4 regions of the Glutamicibacter halophytocola genome follow, and region 3 is predicted to be linked to each of the others. Evidence: riboswitches for the same ligand, from Rfam matches in the RefSeq annotation. Region 3 holds a riboswitch; each other region holds the start of a gene.
What was found. Region 3 has a riboswitch for S-adenosylmethionine ahead of AOZ07_RS17005 (substrate-binding domain-containing protein). Riboswitches for the same ligand answer to the same signal wherever they lie in the genome.

Region 1: another riboswitch for S-adenosylmethionine. It lies ahead of AOZ07_RS01750 (methionine ABC transporter ATP-binding protein); the one in region 3 lies ahead of AOZ07_RS17005 (substrate-binding domain-containing protein).
Region 2: another riboswitch for S-adenosylmethionine. It lies ahead of AOZ07_RS17755 (flavin reductase family protein); the one in region 3 lies ahead of AOZ07_RS17005 (substrate-binding domain-containing protein).
Region 4: another riboswitch for S-adenosylmethionine. It lies ahead of AOZ07_RS19215 (hypothetical protein); the one in region 3 lies ahead of AOZ07_RS17005 (substrate-binding domain-containing protein).

What each region holds. Positions count from the first base shown of each region.
Region 1 is NZ_CP012750.1:380,063-385,281, forward strand. Features, by position in the region: gene ggt (gamma-glutamyltransferase) at 1-789, opposite strand, end outside; gene AOZ07_RS01745 (SDR family oxidoreductase) at 1,007-1,870, opposite strand; SAM riboswitch class I at 2,155-2,244, shown strand; gene AOZ07_RS01750 (methionine ABC transporter ATP-binding protein) at 2,330-3,136, shown strand; gene AOZ07_RS01755 (methionine ABC transporter permease) at 3,153-3,869, shown strand; gene AOZ07_RS01760 (MetQ/NlpA family ABC transporter substrate-binding protein) at 3,912-4,784, shown strand; gene AOZ07_RS01765 (acyl-CoA dehydrogenase family protein) at 4,878-5,219, shown strand, end outside.
Region 2 is NZ_CP012750.1:3,861,092-3,866,310, forward strand. Features, by position in the region: gene AOZ07_RS17745 (ZIP family metal transporter) at 1-562, opposite strand, end outside; gene dnaB (replicative DNA helicase) at 624-1,979, opposite strand; gene AOZ07_RS17755 (flavin reductase family protein) at 2,639-3,139, opposite strand; SAM riboswitch class IV at 3,237-3,354, opposite strand; gene AOZ07_RS17760 (PaaI family thioesterase) at 3,726-4,142, shown strand; gene AOZ07_RS17765 (dihydrofolate reductase family protein) at 4,188-4,778, shown strand; gene AOZ07_RS17770 (PQQ-dependent sugar dehydrogenase) at 4,786-5,219, shown strand, end outside.
Region 3 is NZ_CP012750.1:3,689,910-3,695,128, reverse strand. Features, by position in the region: gene AOZ07_RS17015 (GntP family permease) at 1-872, shown strand, start outside; gene AOZ07_RS17010 (SdpI family protein) at 952-1,320, opposite strand; SAM riboswitch class I at 1,583-1,673, shown strand; gene AOZ07_RS17005 (substrate-binding domain-containing protein) at 1,742-2,782, shown strand; gene AOZ07_RS17000 (sugar ABC transporter ATP-binding protein) at 2,766-4,304, shown strand; gene AOZ07_RS16995 (ABC transporter permease) at 4,301-5,219, shown strand, end outside.
Region 4 is NZ_CP012750.1:372,649-377,867, forward strand. Features, by position in the region: gene AOZ07_RS01715 (BCCT family transporter) at 1-641, shown strand, start outside; partial or broken gene acs (acetate--CoA ligase) at 715-2,700, opposite strand; gene AOZ07_RS19215 (hypothetical protein) at 2,753-3,016, opposite strand; SAM riboswitch class I at 3,022-3,124, opposite strand; SAM riboswitch class I at 3,392-3,483, shown strand; gene AOZ07_RS01730 (acyl-CoA dehydrogenase family protein) at 3,500-4,840, shown strand; gene AOZ07_RS01735 (LLM class flavin-dependent oxidoreductase) at 4,892-5,219, shown strand, end outside.

The sequences.
Region 1 (5,219 bases), 600 kb from region 3:
GGTGTCCTCGACCTTGGGCGGGGCCTGGACCGTCTGGGAGATTTCGGAGGCCAGATCACCGTGGTAGAACGCCTTTGGGCCTTCCTTGGCCAGCAGGCGATAGGTATCGGCCAGCTCGGGGTTCTTGAAGATGCTCCCCACCTGTGGCGCATCGCCACCGGGGAGGAAAAGCTCGCTGGTGGAGCCGAAGGCTTCGAAGCGTTCCTTGTTGTCCAAGGTTTGTTCCCGGAAGGTCTCATCAACAACAAAACCGCGGGAAGCCACCTGCGTCGCCGGACGCAGCACCTGCTTCAGGCTTTGCGAGCCCCAATTGTCCAGGGCTCGCTGCCAGGTGGCTACGGTCCCCGGAACGCCCACGGCAACACCGCTGGTGACCAGTTCCGGAGTGAAGTTGTAGGGCTCGCCGGTCGCCGGATCAATAAATGCGTCCTGAGGGGTAGCAGCTGGGGCAGTTTCACGCCCATCGATGGTGCTGACCTTGCCGGAAGCCGCGTCGTAATACAGGAAATAGCCGCCACCGCCGACACCCGCGCTGTATGGTTCGGTCACGCCCAGCGCCGCCGCTGTGGCGACCGCGGCGTCTACCGCGTTGCCTCCCTTGCGCAGTACCTCGATGCCTGCCGCTGATGCTTCCGGATCTACCGAAGAGACCGCGCCACCGGTGCCGGTGGCCGTGGGATTCTTTTCGGTGTGCCGTGGATCGGCGCTCGCCGGGATCGCGCTGAATGCGCCAAGGCCCAGGGAGAGAATCGCGGCGCCAGCCAGGGCGCGCAAACTTGATCGTTGCATACTCTGATCTCCTGAAAAGGTGGGGATGAAGTATGCGTCAATTTACGGGAAGGACTGGATTCGCCAGCGTTGTGACACGCGCCATTTTGTATTGCATGCTCTATTTCCGCGCTGGTCGAAGGATTATTTTGCGCTATGCCGTTAAAACCCGGAGGCAACCAGCGGCCCATGAATCGCCCTGGCTGATTGCCTCCAACGGTGAAAATACCAGCCTGCCTTAGCGGGCCAGGGCGTCCTTGATCGCCTTGCCAAGGGAGGTAGGCGCGCGGCCAATGAGCCGTGCCAAGTCCCCGGAATGCACTTCCAGGGCGCCTTCGCGAATGCGCAGGTCCGTATCCACCAGAATGTCAGCGAACACCGCGGGAACACCTGATTCGGTGTAGATCTCAACCAGCTTTTCAGGGTCCATATCCTGGTAGGCGACATCTTGTCCCGCGGCAGCGCCGACAGCCCCGGCGAGCTGGCTGAGGGTGAAAGGCTTGTCCCCGCCCAGTTCGTAGATCTTCCCGGCTTCCCCGGCTTCCGAGAGCAATACCGCAGCAGCCGCCTCGGCATAGTCCGCGCGCGTGGCGGCGCTGATCTTGCCGTCGGCCGCGGCGCCGAGCACGACTTTGCTGTTCAGGTAGCCCAGGAGCTGATCGGTGTAATTTTCCGTGTACCAGCCGTTGCGCAAGAGGACGTAGCCGATGCCGGAACCAGCCAGCAGGTGTTCGGTGGCGATATGCTCCTGCGCCAGTTTCATGTTGCCGGTGAGGGCATTGGCGATGGAGGTGTAGGCGATGAGCTTGACGTTGACGCGTTGCGCAGCGGTGATGACATTTTCATGCTGGGTTGCCCGCTGGCCCACTTCGCTGCTCGAAACCAGCAACAGCTTGTCGACGCCCTCCAGCGCGGCGACCAGGCTGGCCTCCACGTTGTAATCGGCGACGCGCGTCTGAAGACCTTTGCCGGCCAGGGGTTCCAGCTTCTCTTCCGAACGGCCGATGGCAACCAGCTGGGCGGGGTCGGCTCCGCGCCGCAGCAATGCATCGATGACCAGTCGTCCAAGTTGTCCGGTGGCACCGGTAATTGCGATCTTCATGAAGTCCTCTCGTAGGTTTGCACTCCAGTACAACCACGGCGCCCAGCACAGAATTCCCGCACCATGATCGCTGGCGCATCGATGGCCAGAGGTGCAAGTTCTTCAAGCCTTTTCGTCTTAAAGGGAGCAAGTGACGAAATATTTCGTATTGCTACGCGGATTATTGCGTGATTCCTTTCCCGGTCCGTCCGAACTGCGACTTCATGACGCTGATTGACGTAACGTTTGCCGGCTTGCATCCATGGAGGACAGACTTGAATTGTTCGGGCGGTACAACCGAACACACACCATCCAGAGCGACTGAGAGATCTGGCTCAACGACGTCGCAGCAACCACCCGTATGGGAGCGGTGCTACAGCCAGGACCGATGGAGTACTTTCACTTCGCGACGGAAAAATCTGTCCCCAGCAGATGGTTTCTTGCGAAGTACGCTCCGCATAACCAAGCATCAAGGGAGCGATGATGATTCGTCTTGAGAACGTAACAACAACCTTCGGCAAAGGCCGCGACCAGTTCACGGCCGTCAAGGATGTCACGCTGGATATTCAAGCCGGAAGCATTCACGGTATTATCGGTTTTTCCGGTGCCGGCAAATCCACGCTGTTGCGCAATATCAATTTGCTCCAGCGCCCGACCTCGGGCCAGGTCTTTGTTGACGGCGTAGAACTGACCGGGCTGAGCGAAGGCGAGTTGCGCAAGCAGCGCCATGAGATCGGGATGATCTTCCAGCACTTCAACCTGCTGAACAATCGCACCGCGCAACAGAACGTTGAACTGAACCTGAAGTTCGCCGGTGTGCCCAAGAAACAACGCCGCGAACGTGCCCTGGAAGCACTATCCATCGTGGACCTCGCCGACAAGGCGTCCGCCTATCCTGGACAGCTCTCGGGCGGGCAGAAGCAGCGCATCTCCATCGCCCGCGCGCTGGTCACCGAGCCCAAGGTCTTGTTGTGCGATGAACCTACCAGCGCGGTGGATCCGCGAACCACTACCTCGGTGCTCCAGTACCTCAGCGACATTAACGCCAGCCTTGGCATCACCACCGTTATCGTCACCCACGAAATGAATGTCATTAAGGCCATCGCCGACAAGGTCTCGGTGATGGAAGACGCCGCGGTCGTGGAAGAGTTCGCCCTGAGCTCGCTACAAGAACCAGGCTTTGAACCAAAGACGCCTATCGGCCGCTACCTGATCAGCGATGAAATCACGCTGAACCGCCAGCCCAAGCAGGCCCAAGACCTTGCCGCCAACGTAACCCGCGTATAGAGAACCTGGATTACCAATGAACTTCACTTCAGTAGTGCTAGCCACGAGCAACGGCAGCGCAGCAGCATTCAGCCTTGACCGCATTGTGGAACTGGCCCCGGAAATCTGGGTGGCCATGGCACAGACCTTTGCGATGCTGCTGGTTTCGATCCCGATCGCCATTCTCTTGGGAACCCCGCTGGGCATCTGGCTCTATTCGATGTCTCCCAACGGCTTGCGCCCGCGTCCGCGAGTGCACAAGATTGTTGACGGGCTGGTGAATACGATCCGCTCCTTCCCATTCCTGATCTTGCTGATCGCCATTATTCCGTTCACCCGATTTGTTGTGGGAACGACTATTGGCACCGCCGCGGTTATCGTGCCGCTGACCATCAACGCGATCCCGTATTTCGCCCGTTTTGTGGAGCAGAACATCAGCCAGCTGGGCAACGGAGTGGTCGAAGCCGCGCAGGCCATGGGAGCCACGCGCGGACAGATCATCCGTGAAGTGCTGCTGGTCGAAGCCAAGCCGGCGCTGCTGTCTTCCATCACCATCATGACGGTCAGCTTCATCTCGTACTCGGCCATGGCCGGTCTCGTTGGCGGCGGCGGCATCGGCGACTTCGCCATCCGCTACGGCTACTACCGCTATGAAACCGGAGTCATGCTGCTGGCCATCGTCTTGATGATCCTGCTGGTCCACGCAGTTCAATTCTTCGGAACCCGGCTATCGCGCGCCGCTGACAAGCGCTAAACACTGAACCACTCAACTCGCAATTCATCAAAGGACAACACCATGGCTTTATCCCGCCGCACCTTTTTGACCTTCACCGCCGGCTCCGCCGCAATTCTCGCACTGACTTCTTGCGGCCTGGTAGGCGGCCCAGAGGCCAGCTCGGGGGATAAGACCATCAAGGTCATCGTCACCGAATCGGCTCCATCCCAGGAACCAACCAAAATCGCCCAGAAGCTGCTGGCTGAAAAGGGCTGGACCCTGGAAGCCACCTATGTCACCGACATCGTGCAGCCAAACCACGTGGTGTCCAACGGCGAATACGATGCCAACTTCTTCCAGCACGGTGCCTACCTTGAACAGTTCAAGAAGGACCAGAACGTCGACGTGGAGCCGGCCTTCTACATGTACAGCTCGCCGGCAGGCGTGTACTCGAAGAAGTACGACGACATCAAGGACCTGCCTAACGGTGCGACCATTGCCCTTCCTGTGGATACCGCCAACAACGGCCGCGCGTTGGCGCTGCTGGATCGGGCCGGGCTCTTGAAGGTCACCGAAGGCAAGAGCGTGATCCACCTGTCGCAGAACGACATCCTGGAGAACCCCAAGAACTTCAAATTTGTCGAGGTGGATCAGCAGTCGCTGTCCAAGACGCTTCCCGACGTGGATGCAGGATTCCTCTTCGCCCGCCTCGGTGCGGAAATCGGGCTCACCCCGAAGGATGCGCTGCTCTTTGAAAAGGAAGAAGAGGCGCTGCCATATATCAACATCATCGCCGCGAAGCCAGGCTTCATGGACACCGAAAAGGGCAAGGCCCTGGAAGAGGCCTACCATTCCGACGAGGTGCGCGAATGGTATGCGAGCTATCTTGACGGTGCGCTGGGCACCCCATGGGATCGCGATCTGGAAGCAGACTTCGCGACCTGGAACAAGTAGGCCATAGGCCCCGCGACGCCGCTTTTCCGTGTCGCGGGGCCGCCACTTTTCCGACCTAGTACTCAAATTATCGACGTCCTGCAGGGAGAACCAATGACGATTGTCGCCACGGCAGCTGCCGAGAGCAGATATCAGGAGCTTCTCGACCGCTTCAGCGCGGTCTTCGCCCGAATCGCCGAAGGCAGCCGCGAGCGGGAACAAAGGCGCATCCTGCCCTTTGAGCAGGTGCAGTGGCTCAAAGAGGCCGGATTTACCACGCTGCGCGTGCCAGAGAGCCATGGCGGATCACCGATTAGCCATGAGCACCTGTTCCGCTTGCTGATCGAGCTGGCTGCAGCGGACTCCAACGTGGCGCACCTGCTGCGCAGCCACTTCTCCTTCGTTGAAACCATCTCCCTGCAGCCAGCAGAATTCCAGGACCGCTGGTTCCCCAAG
Region 2 (5,219 bases), 170 kb from region 3:
CCAGTGCCCCGGCAAAGGCAGCCAGCCCACAAGAAATCGCGATGGAACCCCACAGAAGGGCAATCGAGGAACCTTTGCGGCCGGCGCTCTTCATTTGAGCCGTGCTGGCCAGCCCTTCGGGAATGTTGGAAATGAAAATGGCAATGAGCATGGCGGGGTTGATGCTCGCGCTAGCCACAACGCTCAGGCCCAGTGCCACGGATTCGGGAATGCCGTCGATCAAGGCTCCCACCGCCAAAGCGGTGCCCGCAGGTTCGCCGCCCTGAGCGCTGCCCGAGGCTTTTTGACGCCTTGTGGTGCGCCAGGCCAGTACCCGATTGGCCGAGAAATACAGCGCGGCGCCCACCAGCACACCGGCCGCCGTTGCCAGGAGCCCGCCAGTTTCGAAGGCCTCGAGTACAAGCTCAAAGCTCAGTGCACTGACCAGCACTCCTGCGCCGAAGGCCATGATCGCGCAAACCCAGACCTTCGGAATTTTCAGCCACCAGGCGGCGCCAGATCCCAGCAACAGCGCCGATCCGGCTACCGTGCCCCAAAGCAAGGCCTGCAAAGAAGCGAACATGGCACCCACTATAGCCAGCAAGCCGCCGGCTTAGTAGCTGCCATGTCGGTTCTGACTGGGATTAACCCTCGGAGGACATATTGCTGAAGCGCGAGTAGTGGCCTTGGAATGCCACGGTGATGGTTTTGGTGGGACCGGCACGGTGCTTGGCGATGATCACGTCGGCCTCGCCTGGACGGTTTTCCTTGTCATACACATCATCACGATGCAGCAGGATCACCATATCGGCGTCCTGCTCAATGGAACCGGATTCACGAAGGTCCGAAACCATTGGCCGCTTATCGGTTCGCTGTTCGGAACCACGGTTCAGCTGCGACAGCGCGATCAGCGGAACATCGAGCTCCTTGGCCAGCAGCTTGAGGTTACGCGAGAACTCGGAAACTTCCTGCTGGCGTGATTCCACGCGCTTGCCCGAACTCATCAGCTGCAGGTAGTCGAGGATGATCATGCGCAGCTCATTGCGCTGCTTCAGGCGGCGGCACTTTGCGCGGATTTCCATCATGGACATATTCGGCGAATCGTCGATGAACAGCGGCGCTTCATTCAACCGGCCCATGGTGGTGGCAATCTTGGTCCACTGCGCGTCCTCCACCGAACCCTTGCGCAGGTCCTGGAGCTGGATGGAGGCTTCTGCCGAAAGCAGGCGCATCGCAATTTCATTGCGGCCCATTTCCAGGGAGAAGAAGACGGTGGCCATGTTGTTCTTGATGGCGGCGGACCGGGCGAAGTCCAGCGCGAAGGTCGACTTACCCACTGCAGGACGGGCCGCGATGATGATCATCTGGCCGCCCTTCAGGCCCTGGGTCAGCTCGTCGAATTCGTAGAACCCGGTGGGCACGCCGGTGATGCCGTCGCCGGCGTTCGCGGCGTTTTCGATTTCGTCTACGGTGCCTTCGATGATATCCGAGAGGCGTACGTAGTCTTCGCTGCTGCGGTTTTCCGCAACCTTGTAGACCTCGGCTTGCGCTTCGTTGACGATGGCATCGACTTCTCCATCGGGCGAGTAGCCCATCTGGACGATGCGGGTTCCGGCGTCCACCAGGCGGCGCAAGACGGCGCGCTCGCGCACGATTTCTGCATAGTAGCCGGCGTTAGCGGCGGTGGGCACCTGCTGAATGAGGTTGTGAAGGTAGGCAGCGCCACCCACGCGGGAAATTTCGCCGCGCTTGGTCAGCAAGTCGGCCACGGTCACGGCATCGGCAGGTTCGCCTCGGCCGTACAAATCGATAATGGCTTCGTAGATGGATTCGTGAGCCGGACGGTAGAAGTCGGTTCCGCGCAGCGCCTCAACGACGTCTGCGATGGCGTCCTTGGATAGCATCATGCCACCGAGCACGGACATCTCGGCTTCGACGTCCTGTGGCGGCTTGCGCCCTGCGTCGGATTCTCGTCCTTCGTAAACCGGCTCAGCACTCATTGCAGACACTTCCATCCCCTATTGACCCCAGGGGGAAAAATCTTCCTTGCCAGATGGCAACGTTCCAACCTGCTAGTTGATGCCAACAGTTCAATGGATTACGTCTGTGGATATTTCTGCCCCAAAGCCAACAGTAGGGCCGATGTTTACCCACGTAAACCCCATTATCCACAGGTTCTGTGCATAACATACCCTCAGCTGTGGACTAGCCTGTTCACTGTCTGGGGAGAACCCTGTGGATTATTGTCAAGTACCCAACAGTAATAGTTATTGACTAGGCTTTTTGTATTTTCACATCTGTGGACAGGGAAATATTTTGTTGAAGATAGCGATATGTTCCCAGTAGTTATCAACACCCAAAAACGCCCGCAATACAGGGTTTATTGCAGTTTTCACACAGTTCTGCACATCTTGCCCACAGACGTGTGGATAACCATGTGGATATCCACGGAATCATAAAAGGCTTAGTCACCGGCCTTTAGCACGGTCAACTCGGCAAGTTATGGCCAATAGTCCACATTTTCGCGTAGCGGTCGCGATCCACACCGTGGATAACTATTTGCCTGGCGTTGAACGCGTCCCGAAACGCGACTAGGCCCGGAGCAGATCACCATCAGGGAATCCACGCCGGGCCTTCGGGAAACTACCCCTCAGAAGATTTAGACGAGCTCAGGAACTGGGATTGAATGAAATCGGGAATCATGGAAGATCTGCGGCGAGTGCAGTGATGTGTGATGCCCATGCACCTCCAAAAGCACAACCCAGTGGTCACCAGCTTCGACTTCGTTGTAAATCGACGTTTCCAGCCAGAGGGTGGACTCTTCAATGAACAGAGCGCCCTGCTCGGAAACCACGGTATCCACGCCGAGGAATCGATCGCCCTTCTTCGAAGCGATCTGCGCGCAGACCCCTCCATTAAGATCGCTGAGAACCGAAACACCAATGTGGCTGGCCTCGCGCAGTTTCGGCCAGGTGTTGGAGGTCTTCTGGACTGCAAACATCACCAATGCCGGCTCCAGCGAAACCCCGACAGTGAATGAGGATGCAACGATGCCGGTTTTCACGCCGTCCACTTCTGCACACAGAGCGGCCACGCCTGAGGGATGTTGAGCGAAAACCTTGCGTAGGGTTAGCGGGTCAAGTTCACGATTCAATGACATGGCTCGATTCCTTCGGTTCTTGCCCACCGCGTCAGACCCAGCGGGAACAGCGGTTCGGGATGATCCGAATCCGGTTGCCACTGAGGTTTCACGCCGTGCGCGGTACTTGTTCTGACACCATTTGGCGCAAAACCGAATCCTCACCTGGAGCACCCCACTACCGTTGAGAGGGTTGCCGATCAGCAAGCCAGGGCTTTTAGCTGATGCTCTTGATTCTGCTTAAAACAATATGACTCATGACGAAGCACCGTCAAACAATTCACTTCTCAAATCGCAATATTCAACAAAATATTCGACAGTGGCTCAGTTTTAGGGTCATGGAACAGTCCTTTATTCACCAATTCGGACCGCTTCAGGCACTTCAGCCGGCCATGAAGGTGTGAGCTTCGTCGTAACGCATTAACTTATGGCACGGCTAAATATCTTCCGGCATCTGCGCTTCGTGGAAAATCGGCGCCAGGGTTCGCCATCAAGGATCTTCCCGCAAGGATTGCCGCGTACTTCAGCAGGTAAAGTGCAAATAATTGAACCGCAAGCCCCACCACTCGAACAGGCGCACCGCGCCCCGACACTTTTGGAGTCACCCGTGAGTTCCCCAGCACAGCGAATCCCCGACAAGACCAGCCGCTTCACTGACAGCATTGGCCTGGTCTTTGACGACATCACCGCCACTTCCGTGCGAGGCCATGCCGATCTCAATGAAAAGCACCACACCCCGTGGGGCGTCGTACATGGAGGTGTCTATGCCTCCATGATTGAAAGCGCCGGCAGCGTTGGCGCCAGCTACGCGGTCTCAGAGCGCAATCAATTTGCTGTGGGCGTTCACAATGCCACCGACTTCCTGCGTCCCTCTACCGGTGCGCGCGTGCAGGTTGCGGCCAAGGCGCTGTTCCAAGGCAAGACCCAGCAGTTGTGGGAAGTTGTCATCACCGATGAGGCCAGCGGAAAGGAACTCTCGCGTGGACAATTGCGCACCCAAAACGTAGATATGCCCAGCGCCTGAGCGTATCCTAGGTGGCACCTAGCGGATCAGCTTCGGAGGCTTGCCATGAGTGCCACCTATACCTTTGACGTGTTCAGCAGCCTTGATGGCTTCGGCAGTGCAGGCAGCGATTGGGGTGGCTACTGGGGAAAACAGGGGCCCGAGCTGTTGGCCCATCGCCTCGGGCTCTACACTCCCCCATGCCGCATGGTTTTCGGAGCAAACACCTTCCGCTTGTTTAGTCTCTTCTGGGCAGAAATCGAGATGAATCCCGAGGTTGAAGACGCGTGGGGCGTGGCTTTGCACGACAAGCCCGCCACCGTCATCTCCACCACCTTGGAAGAGCCGCTGTCTTGGCCTAATGCCACGCTGGAGCGCGCTGATGCCTTGGAAGTCGTCGCCCAGCTCAAGGAAACCTCAGATGTGCCGCTGCGCTCCCACGGTTCCCTGGCCATGAACCATTCGCTGCTGGCGGCAGGTCTAGTGGACTTCATCCAGGTGAGCATCTTCCCGGTGCTGACCGGGCATAGCGGCTCTGCTCCGGTACTCGGAGGGGTCGACGACTATGACCTGGAACTTGTCGATTCAAAGCTTTTGGACGGGCGGATCCAGGAACTGACGTATCGCCCGACGCGCCATCAGCCGGCGCACGCATAGCCACCCGATGAAGCACATCCGGGACACATGCCTGCTGCTCGGCGCGGTGTTCCTCGCCGGATGCTCCACGCCAACACCACTTCCAAGTCCAGCTGCCGAATCGCAAACCGCTCCAGAACCACTGGCCACCGGCTTGGAAGCTCCGTGGTCCATGGTCTACGTCCAGGACAGCTTGCTGGTCAGCGAACGCGATTCCGGGAGGATCCTGGAAGTTTCGCAGTCCGGACAGAGCCGCGAAGTGGCCCGGATCGATGATCTCGCAGCGAGAGGCGAAGGCGGGCTGCTGGGCCTGGCCTTCCTCGCGCCGGACCAGCTCTACGCCTATTCCACCGCGGAATCCGGTAACCGCATTCAGCAATTCACCGCGCAAGGCAGCGCCGGAAACCTGTCATTGTCGGCTCCGCGGACCCTGCTGGATTCGTTGCCCTCGGCCAATATCCA
Region 3 (5,219 bases):
CGGCCGAGAGCATCGGCATTGCCGATAACCTCGGGCTGATCATTGCCGTTGGCCTTCCGGTGGCAGCCATCTCCGCGTTGGCCGGCCTGTTTTATGCCAGCCGCTTCAACAAGTCCCAATGGACCGCCTTGCCGTCGGAAGACGAGAATGATCTGGCAGACCTGGACTACGAGCAGCTGCGCGCAAGCTTCGGCAAGCTGCCGCATCCTGCCTTGGCCTTCTTGCCGATCCTGGTGCCGCTGGTTTTGATCTGTGCCTCATCTATCGCCAAGCTGCCATCCCAGCCGCTGGGCGGGGGAACGCTGGTTGAAGTCCTCTCGTTCCTCGGCACGCCGGTGATCGCCCTGATTTTCGGCCTGCTCTCGGCCACTTTGCTGTTGCGCGGCGAGAACAAGCTGGGCGATTTTAATGAGCAGATGCACGAATCGGTGCGCACCGCTGCCCCGATCTTGCTGATTACCGGGGCTGGCGCCGCATTGGGCGCGGTGCTGGCCGCCTCGGAGCTGACCACGATTCTCTCCGACTCGCTGAGCGGACTCGGCCTGGGCCTGGCGGTGCCGTTCCTGATTGCCGCCGCCCTGAAGTCGGCGCAGGGATCGTCCACGGTATCGATGGTGACCACCTCCGCGCTGGTCGCGCCGATGCTCGGTTCGCTGGGGCTGGATTCCGAATTGGGAATGGTGCTCAGCGTCCTGGCGGTGGGTGCCGGTGCGATGGTTGTCTCGCACGCGAATGACTCGTACTTCTGGGTGGTTTCGCAGCTCAGCCGGATTCCGGTGATCACTGCATACAAGACCCTCAGCGTGGCTACGGCAATCCAGGGCACCGCGGCCTTTGCAACGGTCTGGATCCTGGGGGCGGTTCTGCTCTAGGCACTGCTGAATACACCCCGGGCACCGCGCCATCATCGAACCCTTCCTTGATGGCGCGGTGCCCTGTTTTAAAGGGAGCTCAAGGGCAGAACTCTTTGGCGGCCTTGTTTCCCTTGGATCCGGCAACCAGCATCATGGCGACGCCCAGGGCAAAGCCGATCGCGGTCAGCGCAAAGGCTACGGTGAAATTCTGGGTGAAACAGAAGATCGCCGCGATGATCAAAAACAGCCAGCCTGCTATGCCAAAGAGCTGAAGGGTTGGTGCTGCTCGACGGTGCGCTGCCAGCCAGGCTTCATCGCTGGCCATGGTGTGGCGGGTCTTTAGGCCAACGCTGTTGTTGCGCGGCAGGCGCCCTTCGGCTCCCATGCGGCCCAGTGTGCTCGCAGTGAGCGCGAGCGCCAGCAGTCCGAACATGAGGCTCAGTGTGCTGGCCAGGTCCACGCGCATGTCCTATCGATTGGTCTCCTTGGATTCACTCTAGATGATTGGGATATGTTCCAATACCCAAGTCAGGCCGAACCTTCGAACTCACGCACCATGACCAATACGAGCTGGAAGCCGTAATATGCGGAAATATGACGCTGACTTAGCGCCTGCCCGCCGCCGCCCAGCCTTGCCAGCCCGGGATTTGTGAAGAGATCTGACGCAGTGTTCCCTCCAGTGACGCGTTGATGGCAAGCTCCCGGGATCAATGCTTGACTCGGATAACACCCCATCCAGAGCGGCTGAGAGACCTGGCTCCACGACGCCGCAGCAAGCCTGCCTCCTGCAGATAGTGCTAACGCCAGGTTCGATGGAGCTCCCGGGGCAAGAAGCGTGAACTTCTGTTCGGGATCCCTCGGTTCGATATGTCCAAGAGAGGGACGGCATGACTCGCACTCGCCCGAACACCCTGAAATTTGTGGCTGCCGCACTCGCAGCAACCACGCTGCTCTCCGGTTGCTCGCTGAAAGAACCACGCCCCGAAGCCGCGCCGGCCGTGGCGCCAAGCAGCAACCCGCAAACCGAACAGAAGCTCGACGATGTTCCTTCGCTCGAGGGCAAAAAAGTGGGCATCGCGGCCAAGGACATTCTGCACGACTACTCGCGCGTGGTGTATCAGCAAATCCAAGAACGCATCAAGGAGCTCGGCGGAGAGGTCATTGCCACCCAGGCCGAAGCCAAGGACGAGAAGCACGTTTCGGACGTGGAAAATCTCATTACCCAGTCGCCCGATGCCATCGTGGTGATCTTGGGCGATGCCCAGACGCTCACCCCGGCCCTGGCCAAGGTGGATGCTGCGGGAATTCCGTTGTTCACCATCGACTTCCAGAGCGAGTACTCGAAGAACAACGTCACCAGCGATAACTGGAACGTCGGCACCACACTGGCTCGCACCATGGCTGAAGACCTGCACGGCAAGGGCAAGATCCTGGTCTTCAACGGCTTCCCGGGCGTGACGCCCTGCCGGATCCGCTACAACAGCCTGAACCTGGTGCTCGAAGACTACCCGAATATCGAGAAGATCACCCCGGAACTGCAGGACAAGTACGAAGGCACCATCGAAGATGCCAAGAACCAGATCCAGGATCAGCTGCGCAGGCTGCCCGAAGGCGAAGTGGATGCGATCTGGTCCTGCTGGGATATGCCGCTGATCGGCGCCGCGCAGGCTATCGATCCCACCGATAATGACATCAAGCTCTATGGAGTCGACGCGGAACCCGGGGCACTGGACTTGATCGCGAATCCGCAGAGCTCCTACCAGTTCACCGTCGCCCAGCCCACCAAGCAGATTGCTGCCACCTCGGCCACGAATATTGCGCTGTTCCTCAACGGGCAAGCCGACCAGGTACCAAGCACCAGCTACGCCGAGCCGATTTTTGTGGACAAGGACAACGTGAATCAGGTGCGCAATGACAACGGAATCTAGCCTGCTGCTGAGCATGGCCGGGATCGGCAAATCCTTTGGCGCCGTCACCGTGCTGGACGATGTCCACCTGCAGCTGCGGGCCGGGGAAGTGCTCGGCCTGGTAGGTGAAAACGGTGCCGGAAAATCAACCCTGATCAAGATCCTCACCGGGTTGTACACCCTGGATTCGGGGCAGATCGAGCTTGCTGGACAGGCGGTGCAGATACGGCGCCCGGCCGATGCCGAAGCGCTGGGCATTGAGGTGATCCACCAGGACCGCCACCTGGCCGGGCGCCTGACCGTTGCCGAACAGCTGTATCTTGGCACATCCAGAAACCGCGGTTTATGGCGCCACGAGCGCACCGTGCAAGAGGCGGCCCGGGCCGATATCCTGCGGACCACCGGCCAGGAGCTGGACACCGCGGCCTTTGTCGACGAGCTGAGCGTTGCCCAGCAGCAGCTGATCCAGATTGCCCGCGCCGTGCTGGCCGAACCCAAGGTGCTGATTCTTGATGAGCCGACCGCGCCCTTGGCCAATGACGAGGTCGAGCAGCTCTTCGGCACCATCGGGCACCTGCGTGATCGCGGGGTGGGGATTATTTTCATCTCCCACTATCTCCAGGAACTGCAGCAGGTCACCGACCGGATCACGGTACTGCGCAACGGCAGGAATGCCGGGGATGCCAGCTTTGCGCACGGCGACAGCATTTCAGATGTCATCGGCTTGATGCTGGGCAGCCAGGTCAACGAATTCTCGCACCAGCAGCGCGAGGCCCCCGCCCGCCAGGGCGAGCCGGCCCTCCAGCTCTCGGGCCTGTCGGTGGCTGGCAAGCTGGAGGGCATCGATCTCACGGTGGCTCCCGGGGAAATCGTGGCCGTCACCGGATTGGTGGGATCAGGCATCGAGGTGCTCGCCGACGCGGTCACCGGCAATCATCCGCATGCGGGCACCGCCTTGCTGCACGGCCGCCCGGTGGCTTCGGCCGCGGACTTTGTCGCCCGGGCCGGCGCCTACGTCCCATCGAACCGGCACCGCGATGGCATCTTCCTGCGCAACACCGTGCGCGAGAATGTTGCCGCCGCCAGCCTGCGGAAGCTCGGCCGCCGGCTTGGGCTGCTCAATGCGCGCAAGGAGCGGGATGCCGCGGAGGAGCTGGTGCAGCGCCTGGATATCCGCCCGGCTGATCCCGAAGCCGTGGCTTCGGGCCTCTCCGGCGGCAACCAGCAGAAGACCGTCTTGGCCCGCTGGCTGGCCAAGGGGTCCGATGTGCTGGTCCTGGACCAGCCCACCTCGGGCGTGGATGTGGGAAGCCGCGCGCAGATCTACGCGCAGATTTCCCAGCTGGTGCAGGACGGAGCCGCCGCGCTGATGGTCAGCGTGGACCTGGAAGAAGTGGTTGGCCTGGCCGACCGGGTGCTGGTGCTTTACCGCGGCCGGATCATCGCCGAGCTGCCCTCCGCCGAAGTGACCACAGAACGAATCTTGCAGTTGGCCTCCAGCGGCCAAGGAACCGGAACACCACGAGAAGAGGTGAACGCATGAGCGCCGCCATTGCTCCCGCCAACGAGGCGCCGGCGCGCAGCGCGCAAGGAAGGAAGCCCGGGCTGGCCGCCTGGATCGGCTACGCCGGCATTGGAGCGGTGCTGCTGCTTTTCGCTTTCGGCTCCCCGTTTTTCCTGGCGGCCTCGAATATCGCGACAATTCTCACCCAGGCCTCGGTCTTCGGCATCGCCGGGGTGGGGCTCGCGATCGTGATTATCGCTGGCGGCGACGACGTGCTCAACGGCGGCATCGACCTGTCCACCGGTGCGGTGGCAGGACTCTCCGGCACCGTGACCGCGCTGGCCGCGGCCGCCGGAGCCCCCGGCCCGGTGTCGGTGCTCTACGGGGTGCTGGTGGCCACCGCGATCGGCATCGTCAACGGCCTGTCGGTCACCTTGGGATTGCGCCCGCTGCTGGCCACCCTGGCCACCATGGGCGTGGCCGCTTCGCTGGAGCTGGTCTTCAGCCAGAACCTGAAGATCGCCGTGTCCGGCAGCTTTTTCGAGGCTGCCCGGGCCAGCGTCTTCCTCGGGATCCCGCTGGCCGCTTGGCTCATGATCATCATCGGGGCACTAGGCTGGTGGGTTTATGGCAAGACCAGCTGGGGCGTGAACTCCTACGCCGCGGGCCAGAATCCGACGGCCGCCCAGGTGGCCGGATTGGACCCGCGCCGCTACCGGCTGGCCAGCTACGTGCTCAGCTCGGCGCTGGCTGGCCTGGCCGGCACGCTGCTGGTCGCCAGGCTTTCGGCCGCCGTCCCGGGCATTGGAACGCAGATCCTGCTGGACATCATTCTGGTGGCCTACATGTCCATGATCTTTTCCCGACGGCGGCTGGTCAGCGTCGTTGGCACCGTGCTGGCCGCGGTGTTTGTCGCCGCCCTGGACAACGGACTGACCCTGCTGGGTGTCGCAA
Region 4 (5,219 bases), 590 kb from region 3:
GTGCAGGCAACACCGGCGAGGCGCTGGCCAAGGTGGTGGATGGGGCTCCGGACATCAACTTCGACCTGATCCTCTTCGATCTGCTTAATGCGCTTCCGCTCTCCGGCTGGATTGCCACGGTGCTGATGATCGTCACGGTCTTGCTGATCGCGATCTTCTTCGTCACCGGCGCCGACTCGGCTTCCATCGTGATGGGTGCCTTGAGCGAGCGCGGGGCCGAGGAGCCGACCAAGAAGTCCGTGGTCTTCTGGGGTGTCGCCACCGGTGCTGTTGCCGCAGTCATGCTGTTGGCGGGTGGCGATCATCCGGCCGAGGCGCTCAACGGCTTGAAGAACATCACGATTGTCTCGGCCTTGCCGTTCGTGATCGTGATGCTGCTGTTGTGCGTCGCACTATGGAAGGACCTGAGCCGCGATCCGCTGATCTTGCGCGGCAAGGTGGCCCGCACCGTGCTTGAGCAATCGGTGACCCAGGGCGTGGACCGGCACGAAGGCAGCCAGTTCAGCCTGATGACCACCGAGATTCCCATCATCAAGCCGGCCGGGAAGCCGGAAGATGGTGTGGTGGATTCAGCTCCGGTGATAGTTACCGAGGCTGTTGTGGAACCGTCCACGGATTCTTCCGAATCCAAGGATTCCTAGCATCAAATAGTCGAAGCCACGTCCCGCGGGACGTGGCTTCGACTATTTAAAGCGGATTTTCTTCAGTTGCGCTTTAGCGGCGTGCCCGGCAGATTGCATTGATCTCGGGAATGCACGGTTCATTCTGCAGGCTGGTGGTGTCACCCAGCGTGGTTCCTTCAAATAGCTGTGTGAGCAGGCGGCGCATGATCTTGCCCGAACGGGTTTTGGGAACATCCGGTACCAGCAGCACATCGCGCGGCTTGGCAATCGGGCCTATCTGGGTGGCTACCGTGGAACGAAGCTCAGCTATGAATTGTGCCTGGCGCGCGGCGAGCTGCTCATCAGGGTTTTCGCCAATCAGCGACTTGTCCAGGGGCACCACGAAGGCGGTGGCCGCATGTCCGGTTTTTGCATCCGGGGTGGGGCAGACGCCGGCCTCGACGACACCGGAGTTGGTGACCAGCGCAGACTCGATTTCAATGGTCGATAACCGGTGCCCGGAAATATTGATCACGTCATCGGTGCGGCCCAGGATGAAAATATCTCCATCCTCGTCAAAACGTGCCCCATCGCCGGCGAGGAACCAGCCTTGCTGGACGTACTTCTCCCAGTAGCTGGTGTAGTAGCGTTCAGGGTTGCCCCATACCGTGCGCGCCATGGACGGGCCGGTGCGGGTGATGACAATATTGCCCTGGGTATTGGGCTCAACTCGCTGTCCCTGGGCATCAACGATATCCACGGAAACGCCCGGCAGGGCACGGGCGGCGCAACCTGGCTTGAAGTAGTCGTCGGTCGGCAAAGGGGAGAGGACCGTCGCCCCGGACTCGGACTGCCACCAGGTATCCACCATCGGAATGCCTGCCGGGGTATCACGGCCAAGCTGTTCGCGCAGCCACCGCCAGGCCTCCGGGTTAACGGCTTCGCCAACGGTGCCGCCGACGTTGATGGAGGACAGGTCGTAGGATTTGGGAATGCCCTCGGGGAACCAGCCCATCAACGAGCGGACCAAGGTCGGGGCCGTGTAGTAGCTGGTGACCTTGTAGCGTTCGACGACTTCGAAGTGGCGTCCGGGATGCGGCGCGTTGGGCACGCCTTCATAAATCACCTGGGTGACGCCGTTGGATAGCGGTCCATAGATCTCATAGGTGTGGGCCGTGATCCATGCCAGGTCCGCGGTGCACCAGTGCACGTCATTCTCGCGCTGGGAGGCATCCGGGTTGGCGAAGAGCATGTTGTAGCTGGCGGCAGCCTGGGTCAGGTAGCCACCGGTGGTGTGCACCAGGCCCTTGGGCTGTCCGGTGGTTCCGGAGGTGTACATGATGAACAGCGGAGTTTCGGAGTCGAAGAACTGCGCTTCATGTTCGGTGGGCTGGGTGTCGACAACATCGTGCCACCAGACGTCGCGGCCTTCGGTCCACGGGATCTGATCGCCGGTGCGTCGAATGACCAGCACTTTTTCGATTTCATTCTCGCCGGAGACCGCTTCGTCGGCATTGTCCTTGACAGGCACCGAGGTGCCGCGGCGGAATTGGCCATCGGTGGTCACCAGCACCTTGGCCTTCGTGTCTTCCACGCGGAACTTCAACGCTTCGGCAGAGAATCCGCCGAAGACCAGCGAGTGGACGGCGCCGATGCGGGCGCAGGCCAGCGTGATGACGACGGTTTCGATGAGGACCGGAAGGTAGATGACCACGCGGTCGCCTTTGGCCACGCCCAAGGATTCCAAAGCGTGGGCGGCCTGGCTGATGCGTTCTTGCAGGTTCTTGTAGGTGACGGCCACCCGGTCGCCGGGTTCGCCCTCGAAATACAGTGCGACCTTGTCTCCGCGGCCGGCGGCCACATGCCGGTCGGCGCAGTTCACCGCGGCATTGAGCTTGCCACCCAGATACCAGGAGATCTGCGGTCCGCGCTTGGCTTCCGGGTCAGCTGGGAGGATCTGGCTGGTGGTATGCCAGCTGGTGTCCCAATCAAGGAGGCGTGCCGCGTCGTCCCAGAATGCTTGGCGTGCTTCCTCTGAGGCAAATGCAGAGGTTGGTGCCGATTCGATGGTCATTACAGAGTATTCCTTGGAGTGTCTATTCGGTGGCTGGTTTGGTACTTGATCGCTAGTGCCCTCGGGCCCGGGGCTTTTATGGCGCGGCGTTCGGAGGCAGCGAGCAGGGCAACGGCAAGTATTCCGAGGAAGGCCAGCTGTTGCTTGTGCCCTGGAGGTTCTTGGCCGAGGCGAATTGCCTGTCTTTGCCCATAGCCCGTTGCGGCTGCGAGCCTGAAAGCGCGGTGCGGCTCTGTGCCGTGGTGGCGAATCTGCGCGAGAAATTGGCGAGGCCGGCGCCCAGCGCCATGGATGCGAGGCCCGGGTACTGCATTTGAGGCTGCGCAAAGCACAGTGCCATGATCATCTCCATCGGTCCTGGCGGTAGCACCGGCCTATGGAAGGTGTCCTCCATAGGTGGTTGCTGCGGTGTCACTGAGCCAGATCTCTCGGCCGCTCGGGATGGTTACACGTCTATTACAGGGTTTCGAAGGAATTGAATGCAAATCTTGCGTAACATGAAAAATCTTCGATAACTGTGCCACATGCGCGGGATATTTCGTTATTTATTTCATTGAATGCCGGTTTGATCGATAATGGGCGAATATGGGCAATTCATCTTCGGCATGATGCGCCATTAGCTGTTCAACCTGCCGGTCATCTCGGAACCGCCCAAGGTCGAAATGTGACTTCGTGGCTTGGATGCATCGGTTTATTACGGCTACAAATGAATGACGACCCATCCAGAGCGGCTGAGAGATCTGGCTCGACGACGCCGCAGCAACCACCCGAAAAGGGAGACGGTGCTACCGCCAGGACCGATGGAAAGAATTGAGGACTTTTAATGTCATTTGGCGAGTTGCCAAACACCTCCGGTTTGGACTTCAACCATCTCAGCGATCCTTCGCAGGCTAGCGCCATGGGACTAGACGACTTCGAAGAGCAGCTGCCCACGCGGCAACTGCTCAAGGTCACCCCCGGCCCCGGCGCGGATGAGCAATACGACCGGCTGGCTGAAATCTTCCGTCCGGTCTTCGCGCAAATCGCCAGCACCGCCAAGGACCGCGACCGCAACCGCGTTCTGCCCTTCGAGCAAGTAGGCCTGCTCAACCGCGAACGTTTCGGCGCACTGCGCATCCCGGTTGCCGAGGGCGGATACGGCGCGCGCCTGGTCGACGTGTTCCGCTTGCTCATCGAGCTGTCCGAAGCCGACTCGCATGTCGGCCAGCTGTGGCGCGCGCATATCGCGTTCGTGGAAAACGTGCTGGTCCTCGACGACCAAAAGCTGCGCAGCAAGTGGACCGCCCGCATCGCCGCCGGGCAAATTGTCGGCAACGCCTACACCGAACGCGGTGGCAATGCCCTGGGTACGCTGAACACCAAGGTGAGCCAGGTTGATGGCCGCTGGCTGGTGGACGGTGAAAAGTACTACTGCACCGGCACCATTTTTGCCGACTGGACCACCGTGGCCGTGGCCCACCCGGAACTGCCCGGGCGCCAGATCGCGGTAGTCTCCACCCAGCACAGCGGCGTCAAGATCCTTGATGACTGGGATGGCTTTGGCCAGGGGCTCACCGGCACCGGAACCACAGAGTTCCACCAGGTCCCGGTGGACACGTTCATGCCGCAGCAGAGCAACGACTCCGAAGCGGCGATCTTCCAGCTGGTGCTCATGGCCGTGCAGGCAGGTATCGCCCGGGCGGCCCTGAATGACCTGCGCATTTCGGTGCAGAACCGCACCCGCATCTTCACCACCGGCACCGGCGTTCCGGTGCACCGCGAACCACAGGTGTTGCAACTGGTCGGCGAGGTGTCCGCAGAATCCTTCGCCGCGGACTCGGTCGTGATCGGCGCCGTCCTTGAAGTCGAAGCCGCACTGGTGGATCCGGGGCTCAACGACGAGGAACGCTATGCGGTCTGCGAACTGGCAGCCAACCGGGCGCAAACCATCGTCCAGCCACTCGTCATCGGTGCCACCAGCAAGCTCTTTGACGGCCTGGGCGCATCCTCGACCAGCGTCATCTGCAACCTGGACCGGCACTGGCGCAACGCCCGGACCATCGCCACCCACAACCCGGCCATTTACAAGGCCCGCATTGTGGGGGATTACGAGATCAATGCGGTCCAGCCGCAACGACTCTCGGTCACCGGCGAAGACAGCAACCATCGAGCCCACGGCGCCTGAGCGCGAACCACAAATCTTCACCACTACCCAACCACGGCAAGGGGAACATCAATGAGCCAGCAGCGCGAAATTCTCTTCAACGCATTCGACATGAACTGCGTGGTGCACCAGTCGCCAGGCCTGTGGCGCCACCCGGATGACAAGGCCTCGACCTACAACACCATCGGCTACTGGACCCACCTGGCCAAGGTACTGGAAAAGGGCAAGTTCGACGGCCTGTTCATCGCCGATGTCCTGGGCACCTACGATGTTTTCAACGGCACCAATGAGTCCCCGTTGCGCTCCGGCGCCCAGGCCCCGGTTAATGACCCGATGATGCTGGTCTCCGCCATGGCAGCGGTCACCGAGAACCTCGGCTTCGGCGTCACCGCGGGCACCG